3 regions of the Micromonospora sp. NPDC047762 genome follow, and region 1 is predicted to be linked to each of the others. Evidence: riboswitches for the same ligand, from Rfam matches in the RefSeq annotation. Region 1 holds a riboswitch; each other region holds the start of a gene.
The links. A riboswitch is a leader RNA that binds a small molecule or an ion and turns the genes downstream of it on or off. The one in region 1 is predicted to bind cobalamin.

Region 1 (5,385 bases):
GTCGAGGACCTCCATCTTCGAACGGGACGCCTCGATGCTGGTGACGTCGGCGTCGAGAGCGTCGATGGCGGTGATGACCTCGCCGAACTCCGAGTAGCACAGATGGGTGTGGATCTGGGTGCCGTCGGCGACGCCGGAGGTCGCCAGACGGAACGCGCCGACCGCCCAGTCCAGGTAGGCATTCCGGTCGGCCTTGCGCAACGGCAGCGTCTCGCGCAGGGCCGGCTCGTCGACCTGGATCACCCGGATGCCCGCGGCTTCGAGGTCGCGGCACTCGTCGCGCAAGGCGAGCGCGACCTGATCGGCGGTGTCGCCGAGCGGCTGGTCGGCGCGGACGAACGACCAGGCCAGGATCGTCACCGGACCGGTGAGCATCCCCTTGACCGGCTTGTCGGTCAACGACTGGGCGTAGGTGGACCAACCGACGGTCATGGGTGCCTTGCGGGTGACATCGCCGTAGATGATCGGCGGGCGTACGCAGCGGGAGCCGTAGGACTGCACCCAGCCGTGCTCGGTGGCGGCGAACCCGCTCAACTGCTCGCCGAAGTACTGGACCATGTCGTTGCGTTCCGGCTCGCCGTGCACCAGCACGTCGAGACCCAACCTCTCCTGAAGACGGATGACCCGCTCGACCTCAGCTCGCATCCGCTGTTGGTAACCCGTCTCGTCGAGTCGCCCAGCCCGGTACGCGGCGCGGGCCTTGCGCAGCTCGTCGGTCTGTGGGAACGAGCCAATCGTGGTCGTTGGCAGCGCCGGCAGACTCAGCCTCGCCTGCTGCGCGGCAGCGCGTTGCGGGTAGGCGCCGCGCTGCCGGTCCACCCCGCGCAGCGCGGCGAGGCGCCCTCGCACACCGTCGTCATGCCATCCCGGCGGGGCCGACGCAAGCGGCGCGGGCAGGGTCGTGGTGCCGTTGCGCAGCGCCCGACCCAGCAGGACGACCTCGTCGACCTTCTGCCGGGCGAAGGCCAACCGGTGGCGCAGGTCCGGATCGAGCGCGGTGTCGACGGACAGGTCCACCGGCACGTGCAGCAGCGAGCACGATGTGGACACCGCGACGTGGTCGGCGAGCCCGGTCACCGCCGCGCCGGCGCTGATCGCCGCTCGCACGTCGGTGCGCCAGACGTTGCGGCCGTCGACAAGCCCGGCGACGATCGTCTTGCCACGCAACTGCCCCGCGCCAGCGAGCCGCTGCAGGTTGCCGGGCCCGGCGACCAGGTCCAGGCCGATCGCCTCGACGGGCGTGTCCAGCAGAGCGGGCAGTGCGCCACCGAGCTCCCCGAAGTAGGTGGCGACGAAGATCCTCGGCCGCTGCTGCACGGCGCCCAACCGGGTGTACGCGTCGCGGAGCGCGGCGATCTCAGCCTCGCTGCGGTCGCTCACGTAGGCGGGCTCGTCCAGCTGCACCCACCGCACTCCGGCGTCGGCGAGCGTCCCCAGGATGTCGGCGTACACGTCGATGAGGTCCGCCAACCGGTCAAACGGTTGCCCGCCCCCGTCGGCGGGCTTGGACAGCAGTAGGAACGTGGCCGGTCCGACCAGCACCGGGCGGCTCTCGATGCCGAGGTCACGGGCTTCGCGGTACTCGCGCAACGCCTTCGCGGGGTTCGCCGCGAAGACGGTGTCGGCGCCGACCTCCGGCACCAGATAGTGGTAGTTCGTGTCGAACCACTTGGTGAGCTCCAGTGCCGGCTCGGCGTCGACGCCGCGGGCCATCGCGAAGTAGGTGTTCAGCTCGGACAGGCCGAGGCGGGTGAAGCGTTGCGGGATGGCGCCGACGGCCACGGCGGTGTCGAGCACGTGGTCGTAGTAGGAGAACGTGTTGGACGGAATCGCGTCCAGACCTGCGTCGCGCAGCGCCCGCCAGACCTCACCCCGTAGCGCGGTGCCGGTGGTCTCCAACTCCTCCGCGTCGATGTGACCCGCCCAGTAGGCCTCCACGGCCTTCTTCAACTCACGGTTGCCGCCGATGCGCGGATAACCGAGCACGGTGCTCTGACCGAATGCGGTGTTCATGGGGGTCCTTCCCTCGAAGCGGCCGAGGACTCGCGCCACAGCAGGGAAGGAAGGGGTACGGATGCGTACCGGCTTCCGCCCCGGCCGTCCCGAGAGACCATCGGCGGCGCACACCGGCTGGCATGCGCGGCGCTGGCAGGTCTTCGGACTCGCGGGCGTGACCTGTTCGGTCGCCTACTGGCCGTCGCTTCCCAGACCTCGCGGCCCAGTGCTTGATGACGGCGGTCGTTCCCACTCACCGCTGCGGGGCAGTCCCGGTCTCGCACCGGGTTCCCTCTTACGACGCCACGACCATTCAGGCCACGGCGAACCAACACCGTTGTCCATCCTAGGGCTCCGTACGCGATTTGGGCTTGGCATGTCCGCCCTGCGGGACCAACGACGTCGCGGCGCGCCTCCACCTCATGCCAGGGCGAACCCTCTGAGCCCCTCGATGCGACCGAGACCCGCGTCCACCCGGACACGAACGCTCGTTGAGGACTCCGCCCCGCCTCGACGACGGCACAGCCTTTCACATGTGTGACACAGGGCTGGAACCGCAGCGTATCCAACTTTTGCTACCTGAGGAAAAAGATCGCGACCTTTTGCGAAAAGCCTCACCGCGGTGAGGATATTCAGATGCGTCGTCTCCCTCAGTCTCCTGGCCGCATGGTCTCGGGCCTGCTCGCGCTCGTCCTCGCCTCGGCGGTCACACTGCTCGCGTCCGCTCCGCCGGCCGCGGCTCACGGGACCCTCGCCATGTCCACACCGGTGGCCGGCGCCACTGTGAACGAGCCGTTGACGACGGTGCGGCTGTACTTCACCGAGAAGGACGCCGCCAACGCGTACTTCACCATCACCGCCCCGGGCGGCAGCCGGGTCGACAACGGCTGGACGTACGGGGAGCCCAAGCCGCTGGACAAGCCGGTACGGGAGTACTTCCTGGTCAACGGCCAGTTCGAGCCTCGCGAGTACACGACGGGTTTCCCGGCGGTGGTGGCCCTCGCGCATCTGCCCGCCAAAGGTCAGTACTCGGTGAGCTACCTGTCGGTCGCCGTCCCACTGGCAGACCGTCATCTGCGAGGCCCGCACCCGCACCGCGACCGGCCCGAGCGGCGAGTCCGCCGAGGTGACCGACAACGTGATCGTCCTGCGCCGCCGCTGACGGAACCGGCGGCAGCGAAGCGGGCATCAAACGCGGCCGAGACACCGCAACCCAGACAGACCACTAGCGGTGACGCCGGCGCTCGGCCCACGTCAATGCCTCACCGGGTCCAGACCGTGCCCCGTGCCTGGTATTCAAGGGCCTCTTCGACCTGGACAGCGACGTCCGCGTTGAGCTCGCGCGCGACGAGGTGCAGCGCCAGATCCAAGCCGGACGTGATGCCGGCGGCGGTGACCAGGTCGCCGTCGTCGACGACGCGCGCGTTCTTGACAACGCCACCGCGCGCGGCCAACTCTTTCTTGGCAACCGTGTGAGTGGTGCAGGGACGGCCGGTGACCAGTCCGGCCGCGGCAAGAATGATCGCGCCGGTGCAGAGTGACGAGATGGTGAGACCCGGGCGGCGTGCCGTCGCGAGCGCCTTCGGGAGCGCCCCATTGTTGATCTCCGCCCAGATGCCGGGCTCTCCGGGACGACCGCCACCGGGTACGACGATCAGATCCGCCTCCTCGGGCCGCCAGCCGCGGTCGATCGTCACGCGAGTGCCGAATGCGGCGGTGATGACGCGAGGCCTGCCGAGCACCATGTAGCCGGTGTCGATCTTTCTGCTGCTGTACCACCCGGCCAGCGAGAACACTTCCTGCGGCGCGATGAAGTCCTGCTCCTCAACGCCGTCGAACATGACAATGCGTACCCGCAGAGGCCCTTTCGCATCGCGCGGGGTGGCCGCAGTCGCCTGCCCGCCGATCAGCGTGCCCACGCTCGCGGCGGCACCGCCCGTCAACACTGCCCGTCGTCTCACCAGCAACCCCTCTGATAACCGTCAATATCTGAATAGTCGGGGGCGGAGGAGGGAAAGTTCCTGACGTTGTTGGCACCAGGCCAGCCTCCGTGATCGCCGGCGGGGGCCGTCGTCAATCACCACCAGGCGTTGCTCTTTCCGGGCCTTCATCCAGCGCTGCGCCGGGGCGCGCCCGCCCCAGTCGTCACGTTAGGTGCAGCAGCCGTCGGCGCAGCCGGGTGCAGTGGAGTCGTCTACCACTGTGGTGGGGGTGCAGCAGGTGTCGCCGCGCCAGGCTTCGCGGCCTTCCTTGATCGCGACGGCGGCGATGGTCAGCGCGGCGGCTGGGTCGGCCCACCACCAGCCGAACAGCGAGTTGACGGCCAACCCGAGGAGCACAACGGCGGACAGGTAGGTGCACAGCAGGGTCTGTTTCGAGTCGGCGACCGCGGAGGCGGAGCCGAGTTCGCGGCCGGCGCGGCGTTGCGCGGCGGACAGGATCGGCATGACCGCCAGCGATACGGCCGCGAGGAGCAGGCCAATCGTGGAGTGCTCGGGGCGGTCGGTGCCGAGCAGCGCGCGCACGGACTCGATGCCGACGTAGCCGGCGAGGGCGAAGAACGAGATCGCGATGATGCGCAGCGCGGTGCGTTCACGGCGTTCATGGTTCGGGCCGGAGAACTGCCACGCCACCGCGGCGGCGGAGGCGACCTCGATGATCGAGTCGAGGCCGAAGCCGATCAGCGCGGTCGACGATGCGATCGTCCCGGCACTGATCGCCACGGCCGCTTCGATGAGGTTGTAGGTGATGGTCGCGGCCACGAACAGCCGCACCCGGCGGATCAGCACCGCCCGTCGAGACGGCGGCGGAGCCGCGGTCAGCGAGATGTGCGGCAGGCTCATCAGCAGCAGCCCTCGGCCTCGGTGCTCGGGCAGGCGGCCGGGTCGACCGCAAGGGCGAGACCGAGGAGATCACCCAGGGCGTGCGCGAGGCGCGCGTCGGCGAGTTCGTAGCGAGAGCGTCGACCCTCGGGTATGGCGACGACCAGGCCGCAGCCTCGCAGACACGCCAGGTGGTTGGACAGGTTCTGCCTGCTCGTGCCCAATAGTTCGGCGAGGTTTGCCGGATAGCCAGGGCCTTCGCGCAGCGCGAGCAGGAGCCGAGCCCGGACCGGGTCGGACAAGGCGTGACCAAAGCGGGCCAGTACCTGCCCATGCGTCAGCGTCTCCACGACCCGACAATACACCAGCTCCTGAATTAATGTGATGCTGAACTATTAGTTCCTCCGCGGCTGCCGACCCGGCATTGCGTCTGGCGCTGGGTCTCAACGGCGTACGGCCCACCTCTCTTTACACCAGCGCCAGCGGACTGCCTGTCCGCCTCGACCACGAGGATTCTTCGTAGGAATGTCGGCGTGTCCAACAACCAGAGCGACGCTCTCGATCCGCT
Region 2 (5,959 bases), on a different contig from region 1:
GCGCCGACGCCGATCGCGACCGCCGTCGCCGCCCAGAGCGAGAAGCCGAGGTCGCGTACGACCATCGCGCCCAACACGCCGGCGAGCGCGGCGACCGACCCCACGGACAGGTCGATGCCCTTCGTGATGATGACCATCGTCTGGGCGGTGGCGATGATGGCGATCACCGCCGTCTGGGCCCCGATGTTGAAGAGGTTGTCCGCTGTCAGGAAGTAGGGGCTCGCGAAGGTCAGGGCGATGAACAGGACGACCAACGCGGTGGCGGCGGTGAACTCGGAGACGGCGTGGGAGATCCGTTCCCGGAACCAGTCGCTGAGTTCGCCGCGCTGTGTGCCGGCGGTTGCCTCGACGCTACTCATCGTCGGACCTGACCTCCCCAAGCGTGGTGCCGGCGTCCGACGGGGACCCGCCGACGAGCCGAACGTCTGTGAGCGACCGACCCCGCTCGGCCGGCGGTGCGGCGAGGTGCGCGCACAACCTTGGAGATAGGTCGGATGATTCCCGCGATCAGGCGTTACCTTGCCACGCATTCACGTATGTTGCCAAGGTCTTGCGGGCATGTTTTGCCATCGTTACCTGTGCCACCGAAGCCATACGTCTGACCAAATCGACACCGACTGCCGCCGCTAGCATGTTATCGATAACATCCTATGTCCCCAGGCCGAAGGGCGCTGCCGTCTCAGGACGGGGCCAGCCGGTAGAAACGGCCGGCGGTCCGGCGCCAGATCGCGGCCCGCTCGTCGTCGGAGAGCGGGTCCAGCAGGTCACCGAGGACGGCGACCCAGCGGGTGTACGAGGTGGCGAGCAGGCACACCGGCCAGTCCGAGCCGAACATCAGCCGATCCGGCCCGAACACGTCAAGGGCGTGCTCGACCGCGGGCCGCAGGTCGGCAGCGGTCCAGGACCCACCGTCCACTTCGGTCACCAGGCCGGAGAGCTTCGCCGTGGTGTTGGACTCGGCCGCGAGCGCCCGCAGGTCGCGGTGCCAGTCACCGAGTTCGGCGCGTCCGAGCGGGGGCTTGCCGAGGTGGTCCAGGACGAACCGCACCTGGGGCAGGTCGCGGACGAGCCGGACGGCCGCCGGCAGCTGACGGTGGCGCACCAGGAGGTCGAAGGCGAGACCCGCGGCACCGACCGCGGCTATGCCGCGCCGCACCTCGGGGCGATCGAGATAGGTCGGGTCGGGTTCGGACTGGACCAGGTGCCGGATCCCGACCAGCCGTTCGCCGCCGCGCGCCCCGCGTAGTCGGGCGAGGCGACGGTCGACATCGGCGGCGGTGAGGTCGACCCAGCCGACGACCCCGGCGACGAGCGGGTCGTCGGCCGCGATGCCGAGCAACTCGGGCGTCTCCGACCGAACGGCGACGGACTGGACGACCACGGTCTGGGTGACCCCGGCGGCCCGGGTCGCCGGGGCGAGCTCGACCGGTGTGAAGTCGTTGTCGATCGCGGCCATGGTGTGCGGATCGATCCAGGGCTGTGGGTGCCGCGCCCGGACCCAGAGGTGATGGTGCGCGTCGACGATGCCCGCTCGTCGCGCGACCTCGCCGGTCGTCACCGGACCCGTCCCTGGCGCGTTCCCGTCCACCGCACACCCCGCCCCGCCGCTGATCGAACCCTCCGGGTCAACCCGGAGCCACGGAGCCGATCTGGCAGATTGACCATGTTAGCGGTAACAGCCTGTTGTCGAGCCCGAACGCGCACCACGACCGACCTCCGGCAGTGTCGCCTTTTGGTCTGACGAATCCACCGGCACCTGCGGCTGGTCCGCCTCGTCGACGTCCCGGTGTACGGACGCGCCCGGGGCGCGGGGTCCGGGTTGACCGCCTGAGGCGGCACCGATACCGTCGACGCACTATCTGCGGCGACGCGAGGGAAGCCGGTGTGAATCCGGCGCGGTCGCGCCACTGTGAGCGGTTCCCCAATCACCATTGGGGTCCGCGAGCCAGGACGCTCGGTCGTCCGCAGCCTTGCGATGGGGACGCGTCATCCCTGGGGAGGTTCGTGTATTCATGTCTAGCTCCGCTACCAGCCAGCCGGTGGTGCACCCCGCTGGCAGTGCCCGTCTCTTGTGGACCGCTCTGGCGACCGTTGCCGCGCTCGCCCTGCTGACGTATCTCGTCGCCTTCGACCAGGGGGCGGTGTCGCGCAGTGGGATGTACCTGCACGAGCTGATGCACGACGGCCGGCACCTGCTGGGCGTCCCGTGCCACTGACCACCACCAGCACTCCCCCGTTCCTCGCCGTCCTCGTCCGCGGGCTGCTGGCCGGCCTGATCGCCGGCCTGTTGGCCGGGGCGTTCGCGTACGTCGCTGGCGAACCGCACGTCGAGGCGGCCATCGCCATCGAGGAGGCGGCGACGCACGCCGAGCCTGCCGTTGGTGCGCACGATCACGAGGACGCGCTGGTCAGCCGGACGGGTCAGCGGGGCGGCCTGTTCCTGGCCACCGCCCTGTTCGGGGCCGCGATGGGTGGCCTGCTGGCCACGGCGTACGTCCTGCTGGCCCGGCGGCGGCGCGGCGACGACGACGGGCGGTGGGGTCTGCTGCTGGCCGGCGCGGCGCTGCTCGGTGCGGTGATCGTGCCGTTCCTCAAGTACCCCGCGAACCCACCGGCGGTCGGCGACCCGGCCACCATCAACCAACGGACCGTCACCTACCTGTTGATGGTGGTGCTCGGGCTGGTGGCCGTGTGGGCCGGCTCGCTGGGCTACCGGTCGGTCGGTGCCCACGCACCGACGTGGCTTCGCGCCGCCGCGGCCGTGGGCGGGTTCCTCCTGGTCACGGCAGTGTCGTACGTGGTGATGCCGTCCTTCCAGGAGGTTCCGGCGGACTTCCCGGCGACCCTGCTGTGGAGTTTCCGGTTGGCCTCGCTCGGCACCCAGGTCGTGCTCTGGACCGGCATCGGCCTGCTGTTCGCGGCCCTGATGCACCACGAGCGGCGTCGCCGGGCCGGTTCCGCGCTGCCGAGCACGTGACCGGCACCAGCCTTCGGCTGGTCGCCCACGGTCACACCGCCGCGCTGCGCCGGGCCCGCTTCGGCGGTGCCGACGACGGCCTGGACGAGGGTGGCCTGCGTGCCGCGCTCGCCCAGGCCCACGCGGGTGCAGACCGGCGTTGGCGCCTCGGGGAGAACGCCACCTGCCTGTCCAGCCCCGCGGTGGCCGCCCGACAGACCGCCGACGCCTTCGGCCTTCTGCCGACGGTCGAGACCGCGTTGGCCGACTGTGACTACGGGGACTGGTCCGGCCGGTCGCTTGAGGAGGTCGCTGAATCGCAGCCGCAGGCGCTGCACGACTGGTTGTCCGCCCCGGACTGCGCGCCGCACGGCGGTGAGTCCGTCACGGAGGTGCGGGATCGGGTCGGCAGTTGGCTGGATGCGCAGCACCGGGCTGGTGGACGAGTCATCGCGGTCACCCACCCCCTGGTGATCCGGGTCGCGGTGGTGCACGCCCTCGGTCTTCCGATGGCGACGTACCGGCAGGTGGACGTCGAGCCGTTGGCTGTCGTCCGGCTCACCAGCCAGGGTGCGCGCTGGCACCTTCGACTGGGCGGATAGCGAGCAGGTCGAGGCCACACCGAACGGCGCAGGCCGTGCCCACTCCTGGTGGGCACGGCCTGCGCCTGTCAGCCGCTTGCTCAGTGCTGCCGAGTGGGCAGGTGCAGCTCGACCGGCTCGGGCGGGAGGTCGTCGACACCGGCGGCGACGGCCTGCTCGTGGCGGCGGCGCGCCGAGGGCAGGGCGAGTGCCGCGAAGACGGCCAGGACCGCGACGCCCGCGCACACCCAGAAGCCGGCGGTGAACGCCGTGTCGGTGGGTAGCCCCTGTGGAGTGCTGTTCGAGGTGATGACGGCCGCCACGACCGCCGCGCCGATGCTGCTGCCGATGGTGCGGGCGATGGTGTTGACGCCGCTCGCCTCGCCGGTCTGCCCGGCCGGGACGCTCTCGATGATGGCGTTGGACATCGCCGCGAACGCCAGGCCGATGCCGGCGCCGGTGAGCACCCCGGAGAGCAGCACCTGCCAGGTCGCGCCGTGCGCGAGCGCCGGCAGCGCGAAGGCGACGACGACCGCGACCGTGCCGAGGAACATCGGCACCTTGGGGCCGAAGCGACGGTCCAGCAGACCCGCGAGGGGGCCGAAGACCACCATCATCAGGACGGTGGGCAGCAGGAACAGGCCCGCCTGGGACACCGTCTTGCCGAACCCGTACCCGGTGGCCGCTGGGAGTTGCAGCAGGGTCGGTACCAGCACGAACGTCCCGAACATCGCGAAACCGAGGATCAGGGCGACGAGGTCGGTGGCCCAGACACCGCGGATCCGCATCAGGCGCATGTCGATGAGGGGCTCGCGTACCCGCAGCTCGACCCGGACGAACACCACCATCGCGACCACGCCGAGCAGGAACAGGCCGATGGTCTTCGGCTCGGTCCAGCCCCAGCCCTGCCCCTTGCTCACGGCCAGCAGCAACGAGATCAGCGACACCGACAGGATGGCCGCGCCGAGCATGTCGAGCCGTCCGGGCGTGCGGACCCGCGACTCGGGCATCCCGAAGATGGTTCCGAGCAGCGCGACGACGACGAGGACCAGTGGCAACCAGAACAGCCAGTGCCACGACAGGTGCTCCACGATCGGGCCCGCGGCCACGATGCCGACACCTGCGCCGACACCGAAGATCGCCGACAGCAGGCCGACGGTGACGCCGACCTTCTCCCGGGGCAGTTGGTCGCGGACGATGCCGATCGAGAGCGGCAGGATCGCTCCGGCGGCTCCCTGTAGCGCCCGCGCGACGATCAGCACGGTCAGGTTGGGGGCCAGAGCGGCGAGCAGTGTGCCCGCGGCGAGGACCGCGAGGACGCCGATGAGGACCCGGCGCTTGCCGACCATGTCACCGAGACGTCCGAGAATGGGCGTCAACACCGAGGCGGCCAACAGGTACGCCGTGAGCACCCAGCTGATGTCTCCGGTCGAGACGCCCAGGTCCCTTCCGATGGTCGACAGCGCGGGCGCGACCAGCGACTGGAGCACCGCGAACGCCAGGCCGCCCAGCGACAGGTACAGCACCAGGAGGGTGCTGTTGGCGCGCGGGGCGGCGCCGGACGCGGAGTCGAGGTTCGTCGACTCCTCGATGGTGTGGGTCATGAGATCCCCGAACTAGATGTAAACGTTTGCTGACTTAGCCAGTATCCGCAGCCCAGGACTCATGTCAACAGTCGTTTACGTCACCATCGGCTCGTACCGGACCTTGCGGTCGACAGAAAGTCAACATATGTTTACTTGCTGGCCCGCACCGAGCAGCAGATAGCCGGACGGCAATACACCGACTCCGCGCCAGAGCGACAGGAAGGACGCGCCGTGACAGCAGAACCGCCCGTCCCCACGACCAGCAACACCGCCGGCGAACCGCCCCAGCGTCGCCGTCGGGACGCGGCCGAGACCCGGCAGTTGCTGCTCGACGCCGCCCGCCAACGCTTCGCCCGGGACGGCTACGCGGCCACCACCGTCCGGGACATCGCCGACGACGCGGGCGTCAACGTGGCGCTCATCAGCCGCTACTTCACGTCCAAGGAAGGCCTGTTCGAGGCGTGCCTGCGTGCTGCCGGCGACGAACTGGGCCGAACCACCGGTCAGACGCCGGCCGACCGGGTGCCCGAAGCCATCGCCCGGCACATCGCCGGCCTCGGCGCGGCGGGCCTGTCGAGCCAGCTCGCACTGCTGTTGCGGTCGTCCGGGGACGCGGAGGCCGACGATATCCGGCGTGGCGTGCTGGCCCGTTCCAGCGAACAGCTGGCAGCGGCTCGCGGGTGGCGTCCCGGCGATCCGGACAGCCAACAGGTCCTGCTCCGCGCCCAGATGGCCCTCGCCGCCGGCATCGGAGTCGCGGTGCTGCGGTCGTCGATCCGGCTGGAACCGCTGAGTTCAGCCACCGAGCATGACCTGGTCGGGCCGCTGCGCGGCCT
Region 3 (5,959 bases), on a different contig from region 1:
ATGCCGCCGACCGACGCCGTCTACGACTACCAGCAGGCGCAGGCGGAGGTGATCGACCACGCCCGCCGGATAGCACGGGTCTGTCAGGCGTACGGCGTCACGCTGCCCCAGGCGGCGTTGGCGTTCGTCCGTCGTCACCCGGCCGTGGTCTCGACCGTTGTCGGCATGCGGGACGACGTCCAGGTGACCGAGACCCTCCATCGGTCTGGTGTCGACGTCCCGGAGCAGCTCTGGGCGGCGCTGTACGACGAGGGGCTGCTCGACGTACAGCCGTGAGGGTCGGTCACGACCGGGCCGTCTCGATGCTGGCGTCAGCGTCGTCGGGTAACCCCTGCAACGACTCCTCCACACCGATCAGGTGGTTGGCCATCCGGGTTCGCGCCCGTTCCGGGTCGCGTGCCACGAGGGCCTTCAGGATCGCCACGTGCTCGTCATGGGTGCGTAGGTCCGCGCCCTCCTCGTGCAGACTCCGCCAGAGCCGGCCACGGATGGTGCGCCCGGCGAAGGCTTCGATCAGACCAACGAGCACCGGATTCTCGGCGTGCACCGCGATGATCCGGTGAAAGGCGATGTCGATCTCCATGATCCGCTCGTGGTCCGGCGGTGACTGGCCGACCAACCGGGCCGCCTCGGCGAGCAGGTCACCCGCCTGGGCCAGGGCCTCGTCGGTGATCCTGGTCGCCGCCAGGCAGGCGGCCTCGCACTCCAGCAGCCGGCGGACGGTGTGGATGTGCCGAGGGTCGCCCTGGCCCTGGAAGTCGACCACGAAATTCATCGGGGCCAGCAGCTGTGGCGCGTCGAGGTTGGTGACGTAGGTGCCGTCGCCCTGACGGATGTTGACGATCCCCAGGATCGACAGGGCCGACATCCCCTCGCGCAGGGAACCTCGCGAGACACCGAGCTGCTCGGCGAGGTCCTTCTCGATGGGCAACCGGTCCCCGGGCCGGAACTGCCCTTCGAGGATCATCCGTTTGATGCCGTTGACCACTTCGTCCGTGCGCGACATGACCCCCCCTAACGGCCGGCGGGGGTGGCCTTCCCACCCGCGATCACGTACGCCGCCTCCGGAGATGACACGGTAGTCGGGTCTGTCGCCGCCCAGTAGTGGCCGTCGGGAAACCGGTAGAGCGCCACCGACTCCTGACGCATCCGGGTGGAGTAGCCGGGCTGGCCGGGCAGGACGTATCCGCTGCCGGAACCGGTGTCGCGGATGATGCAGGGATCGGTGAAGTGTTCGTGCAGGTGGTCGACGAACTCGGTGACCCGGTTGGTGAGGTCCCCCGAGATCGCGACGTAGTCGAGCACCGACACGTGTTGGACCATCTCGCACAGCCCGACACCGCCGGCGTGCGGGCACACCGGGACGTTGAACTTCGCGGCGAGCAGCAGCACGGCGACGATCTCGTTGATGCTGGCCAACCTGCCGGTGTCGAGCTGGCAGAAGTCGATGGCCTCGGCCTGGAAGAGCTGCTTGAACATCACCCGGTTGTGGCAGTGTTCGCCGGTGGCGACGCCGATCGGAGCGACGGCGCGGCGGACGGCCGCGTGGCCCAGGATGTCGTCGGGGCTGGTCGGCTCCTCGATCCACAGTGGCGTGAAGCGGGCGAGGGCGGTGACCCACTCGATGGCCTGACCGACGTCCCACACCTGGTTGGCGTCGATCATCAGGTTGCGATCCGGGCCGAGGATCTCCCGTGCGATCGCGCACCGGCGGATGTCGTCGTCGAGGTTGGCGCCCACCTTGAGCTTGACGTAGCCGTAGCCGGTGTCGACCGCCTCCTGGCACAGTCGGCGCAGCTTGTCGTCGCCGTAGCCGAGCCAGCCCGCCGAGGTGGTGTAGGCGGGGTAGCCGGTCCGGTCGAGCTCGCCGAGGCGGGCGGCCTTTGTGCTCTCCTTGGCGCGCAGGATGGCCAGTGCCTCGTCGCGGGTCAGCGCGTCGGACAGGTAGCGCAGGTCCGCGATGTCGACGAGTTGCTCGGGGGTCATGTCGACGAGCAGCCGCCACAGCGGCTTGTCGGCGACCCGGGCGACCAGGTCCCATGACGCGTTCAACACGGCGGCGAGGGACAGGTGGACGACGCCCTTCTCGGGGCCGAGCCACCGCAGTTGCGAGTCGGAGGTGAGCAGGCGGTAGACCGCGCCCATGTCCGCTGCCATCGTTGCCACGTCCTGGCCCACGAGGAGCTGTGCCTGGTGGACTGCCGCCGCCGCGACGATGTCGTTGCCTCGTCCGATGGTGAAGGTCAGGCCGTGCCCCGCGAGTGGCGCGCCCACGCCGTCGACGCCGTCGGTGTGCAGGACGACGTAGGCCGCCGAGTAGTCGCCGTCCTTGTTCATGGCGTCTGACCCGTCAGCGGTCAGGGAGGTGGGGAAGCGGACGTCTTCGACGGTGACGGCAGTGATCTGCGGCATGCGCTCCTCGCCCGGCTAGGCTAAAGATCAGATGATCACTGGGAGTATACGGAGGGCTGCTCCAGCGCGTCAACGTTGTCGATCACCTCGGACGTGCAGACATATGATGTTTGCCCTCTCGGGTCGAGCCGCCTTGACTCCGATCATGCCGGTTGGCGGGCCAAGGTGAGGCGCGCGGCGGACCCTGGTGATTGGATGTTCCGGCTCGCCGCGAGGCATCGACGGCGACGTATGGGCGTGGTCTCCAGTGCCGTGGCCTCGATACGTCAAATCTTTGTCGAATGTCGACACCAGTGCGCAGAGCCCCGTCTCCGGTGCCCGGCGTCGGTCGGCCGCAGCGTGCTCCCGGGGGTTGGTGACGGTGGTCACCGCATCGCCGCCGACACGCCCGAGACCGACATGTGGGGTGTGACAACGACTGCGTCCCTATATATGGTGTCGAGCGCAGCTGGTTCGGCCGCTCATCCGGTGCGGTCGAGGCAACAGGGAACCCGGTGGAAATCCGGGACTGTCCCGCAGCGGTGAGTGGGAACGACAGCCGTCAACAGCACTGGGCCACCATCGGCCTGGGAAGCGACGGCCAGTAGGAGACCGGCGAGCCCGGTCGTGCCCGCGAGTCCGAAGACCTGCCAGCGCGCCGCGTACCCCACCCGGGTGGGCGGCGGTCCGAGGCCGCGTGGGACGGCTGACGCCACCTGACCCACGCCGGGGCCGGCGTGGCGTCCGTCGGTGTCTGTCTCCTCGCGTCCGGGCCACCAGGTCTCGAACTCCGAGGAGCGAGTGGTGACAGTCACCGAGGTAGTCCCGGCCAGCGGCGACGCGACAGTGCGCCGGACGCCGATGCAGGTCCGCAAGCGCGACGGCGGCACCGAACCCGTGGACGTGAACAAGATCGTCCGGGCGGTCGAGCGGTGGGCCGACGACCTGACCGACGTCGACCCGTTGCGGGTGGCCACCCGCACCATCAGCGGCCTCTACGACGGCGCGACCACTGCCGAACTCGACCGGCTGTCCATCCAGACCGCCGCCGAGATGATCGGTGAGGAGCCGCAGTACTCGCGTCTGGCCGCGCGGCTGCTGGCCGGCTACGTCGACAAGGAGGTGCGGCGACAGGGCATCACCTCGTTCAGCGCGGCGATCCGGGTCGGCCACGCCGAGGGCCTGATCGGTGACGACACCGCCGCGTTCGTCGCCACACACGCCGCGACGCTCGACCACGCCATCGACCCGGACGGCGACCGCCGGTTCGAGTATTTCGGCCTGCGCACTGTGTACGACCGCTACCTGTTGCGCCACCCCACCAGCCGACTGGTGCTGGAGACCCCGCAGTACTGGCTGCTGCGGGTGGCCTGCGGCCTGTCCCGGACGGCGGACGAGGCGGTCGACTTCTACCGGCTGATGTCCAGCCTGGCCTACCTGCCCAGCTCACCGACCTTGTTCAACTCCGGCACCCGGCACACCCAGATGTCCTCCTGCTACCTGGTCGACTCCCCGCTCGACGAGCTGGACTCGATCTACGCCCGGTACGCCCAGGTCGCCAACCTGTCCAAGTTCGCCGGGGGCATCGGCATCGCGTACTCCCGGGTCCGCTCCCGGGGCGCGCTGATCCGGGGCACGAACGGGCAGTCCAACGGGATCGTGCCGTGGCTGCGCACGCTGGACGCGAGCGTCGCCGCGGTCAACCAGGGTGGCCGACGCAAGGGCGCTGCCTGCGTCTACCTGGAGCCGTGGCACCCGGACATCGAGGAGTTCCTGCAACTGCGGGACAACACCGGCGAGGACGCCCGCCGTACCCACAACCTGAACCTGGCCAACTGGGTGCCGGACGAGTTCATGCGCCGGGTCGAGGCCGACGAGCTGTGGTCGCTGTTCGACCCGCACGAGGTGCCCGAGCTGCCCGACCTGTGGGGGGAGCGGTTCGACACCGCGTACCGGCAGGCCGAGGCGCAGGGCCGCTACGTGCGGCAGGTCCCGGCCCGGGAGCTGTACGGGAAGATGATGCGGACCCTCGCCCAGACCGGCAACGGCTGGATGACCTTCAAGGACGCGTCGAACCGGCTCTGCAACCAGACCGCCGAGCCGGGCAACGTGGTGCACCTGTCCAACCTCTGCACCGAGATCGTCGAGGTGTCCAGTGACGCCGAGACCGCCGTGTGCAACCTCGGCTCGGTGAACCTCGCCGCCCACCTCACCGCCGACGGCATCGACTGGGAGCGGCTGCGCGCCACGGTGCGGACCGCGGTGACCTTCCTCGACCGGGTCATCGACATCAACTACTACCCGACCGCGCAGGCGGCGGCGAGCAACCCCCGCTGGCGGCCCGTCGGGCTCGGGCTGATGGGCCTGCAGGACGCCTTCTTCGCGCTGCGGCTGCCGTTCGACTCGCCGGCCGCCCGCGAGCTGTCCACCCGGATCAGCGAGGAGCTGTACCTGACCGCGCTGGAGACCTCCGCCGACCTGGCGCGCGACTTCGGCGCGCATCCGTCGTACCCGCAGACCCGGGCCGCGCGGGGCCAGCTCCAGCCCGACCTGTGGGGTGTCGAGGGTACGCAGACCGCGCGGTGGGACGCGCTGCGCGAGCGGGTCGAGGCGTACGGGCTGCGCAACTCGCTGCTGGTGGCGGTCGCGCCGACCGCCACCATCGCCTCGATCGCCGGGTGCTACGAGTGCATCGAGCCGCAGGTGTCCAACCTGTTCAAGCGCGAGACCCTGTCGGGGGAGTTCCTCCAGGTCAACACCGCTCTGGTACGCGAGCTGAAGGCCCGCGGTCTGTGGACCGAGCGGATCCGTTCGGCGATCAAGCGGGCGGAGGGGTCGGTGCAGGACATCGCCGAGTTGCCGGTCGGCGTACGGGAACTGTTCCGCACGGCATGGGAGCTGCCGCAGCGGGCGCTGATCGACCTGGCCGCCGCCCGTGCCCCGTTCATCGACCAGTCCCAGTCGCTGAACCTGTTCCTGGCGGCACCGACCATCGGCAAGCTCTCCTCGATGTACCTCTACGCGTGGAAGGCCGGGCTGAAGACCACCTACTACCTGCGCTCGCGGCCCGCGACGCGGATCCAGCAGGCCACCGTCAGCGCCGTCGCGCCCGTCGTCGTCGACGCCGACGCGCTGGCCTGCTCGCTGGAGAACCCCGAGTCGTGCGAGGCCTGCCAGTGACTCTTCCCGAGGCCGCCACGACCGACACCAGCACCACCGACACGAGGACCACGCACATGCTGCTCGACCCCGGGATGGACCTCACTCTCCGCCCGATGCGCTACCCGCACTTCTTCGACCGGTTCCGCGACGCGATCCGTAACACCTGGACGGTCGAGGAGGTCGACCTGCACGCCGACCTCGCCGACCTGGACAAGTTGTCTCCGGCCGAACGGCACCTGGTCAGCCGCCTGGTGGCATTCTTCGCCACCGGTGACACGATCGTCGCCAACAACCTGGTGCTCAACCTCTACCAGCACGTCAACAGTCCGGAGGGTCGCCTCTACCTGTCCCGCCAACTGTTCGAGGAGGCCGTGCACGTCCAGTTCTACCTCAACCTGCTCGACAC

Region 2: another riboswitch for cobalamin. It lies ahead of ACGF3C_RS21055 (CbtB-domain containing protein); the one in region 1 lies ahead of metE (5-methyltetrahydropteroyltriglutamate--homocysteine S-methyltransferase).
Region 3: another riboswitch for cobalamin. It lies ahead of ACGF3C_RS21095 (ribonucleoside-diphosphate reductase subunit alpha); the one in region 1 lies ahead of metE (5-methyltetrahydropteroyltriglutamate--homocysteine S-methyltransferase).

What each region holds. Positions count from the first base shown of each region.
Region 1 covers NZ_JBIDCQ010000013.1:158,520-163,904, reverse strand. The annotation lists gene metE (5-methyltetrahydropteroyltriglutamate--homocysteine S-methyltransferase) at 1-2,013, opposite strand, end outside; cobalamin riboswitch at 2,130-2,343, opposite strand; partial or broken gene ACGF3C_RS31155 (copper resistance protein CopC) at 2,632-2,988, shown strand; gene ACGF3C_RS31150 (DJ-1/PfpI family protein) at 3,258-3,914, opposite strand; gene ACGF3C_RS31145 (cation transporter) at 4,146-4,838, opposite strand; gene ACGF3C_RS31140 (metalloregulator ArsR/SmtB family transcription factor) at 4,838-5,167, opposite strand.
Region 2 covers NZ_JBIDCQ010000006.1:397,046-403,004, reverse strand. The annotation lists gene ACGF3C_RS21065 (ABC transporter permease) at 1-359, opposite strand, end outside; gene ACGF3C_RS21060 (amidohydrolase family protein) at 680-1,558, opposite strand; cobalamin riboswitch at 1,823-1,978, shown strand; gene ACGF3C_RS21055 (CbtB-domain containing protein) at 2,013-2,216, shown strand; gene ACGF3C_RS21050 (CbtA family protein) at 2,207-2,977, shown strand; gene ACGF3C_RS21045 (histidine phosphatase family protein) at 2,974-3,558, shown strand; gene ACGF3C_RS21040 (MFS transporter) at 3,639-5,141, opposite strand; gene ACGF3C_RS21035 (TetR family transcriptional regulator) at 5,355-5,959, shown strand, end outside.
Region 3 covers NZ_JBIDCQ010000006.1:406,308-412,266, forward strand. The annotation lists gene ACGF3C_RS21080 (aldo/keto reductase) at 1-276, shown strand, start outside; gene ACGF3C_RS21085 (FadR/GntR family transcriptional regulator) at 284-1,006, opposite strand; gene ACGF3C_RS21090 (enolase C-terminal domain-like protein) at 1,015-2,412, opposite strand; cobalamin riboswitch at 2,845-3,061, shown strand; gene ACGF3C_RS21095 (ribonucleoside-diphosphate reductase subunit alpha) at 3,253-5,571, shown strand; gene ACGF3C_RS21100 (ribonucleotide-diphosphate reductase subunit beta) at 5,628-5,959, shown strand, end outside.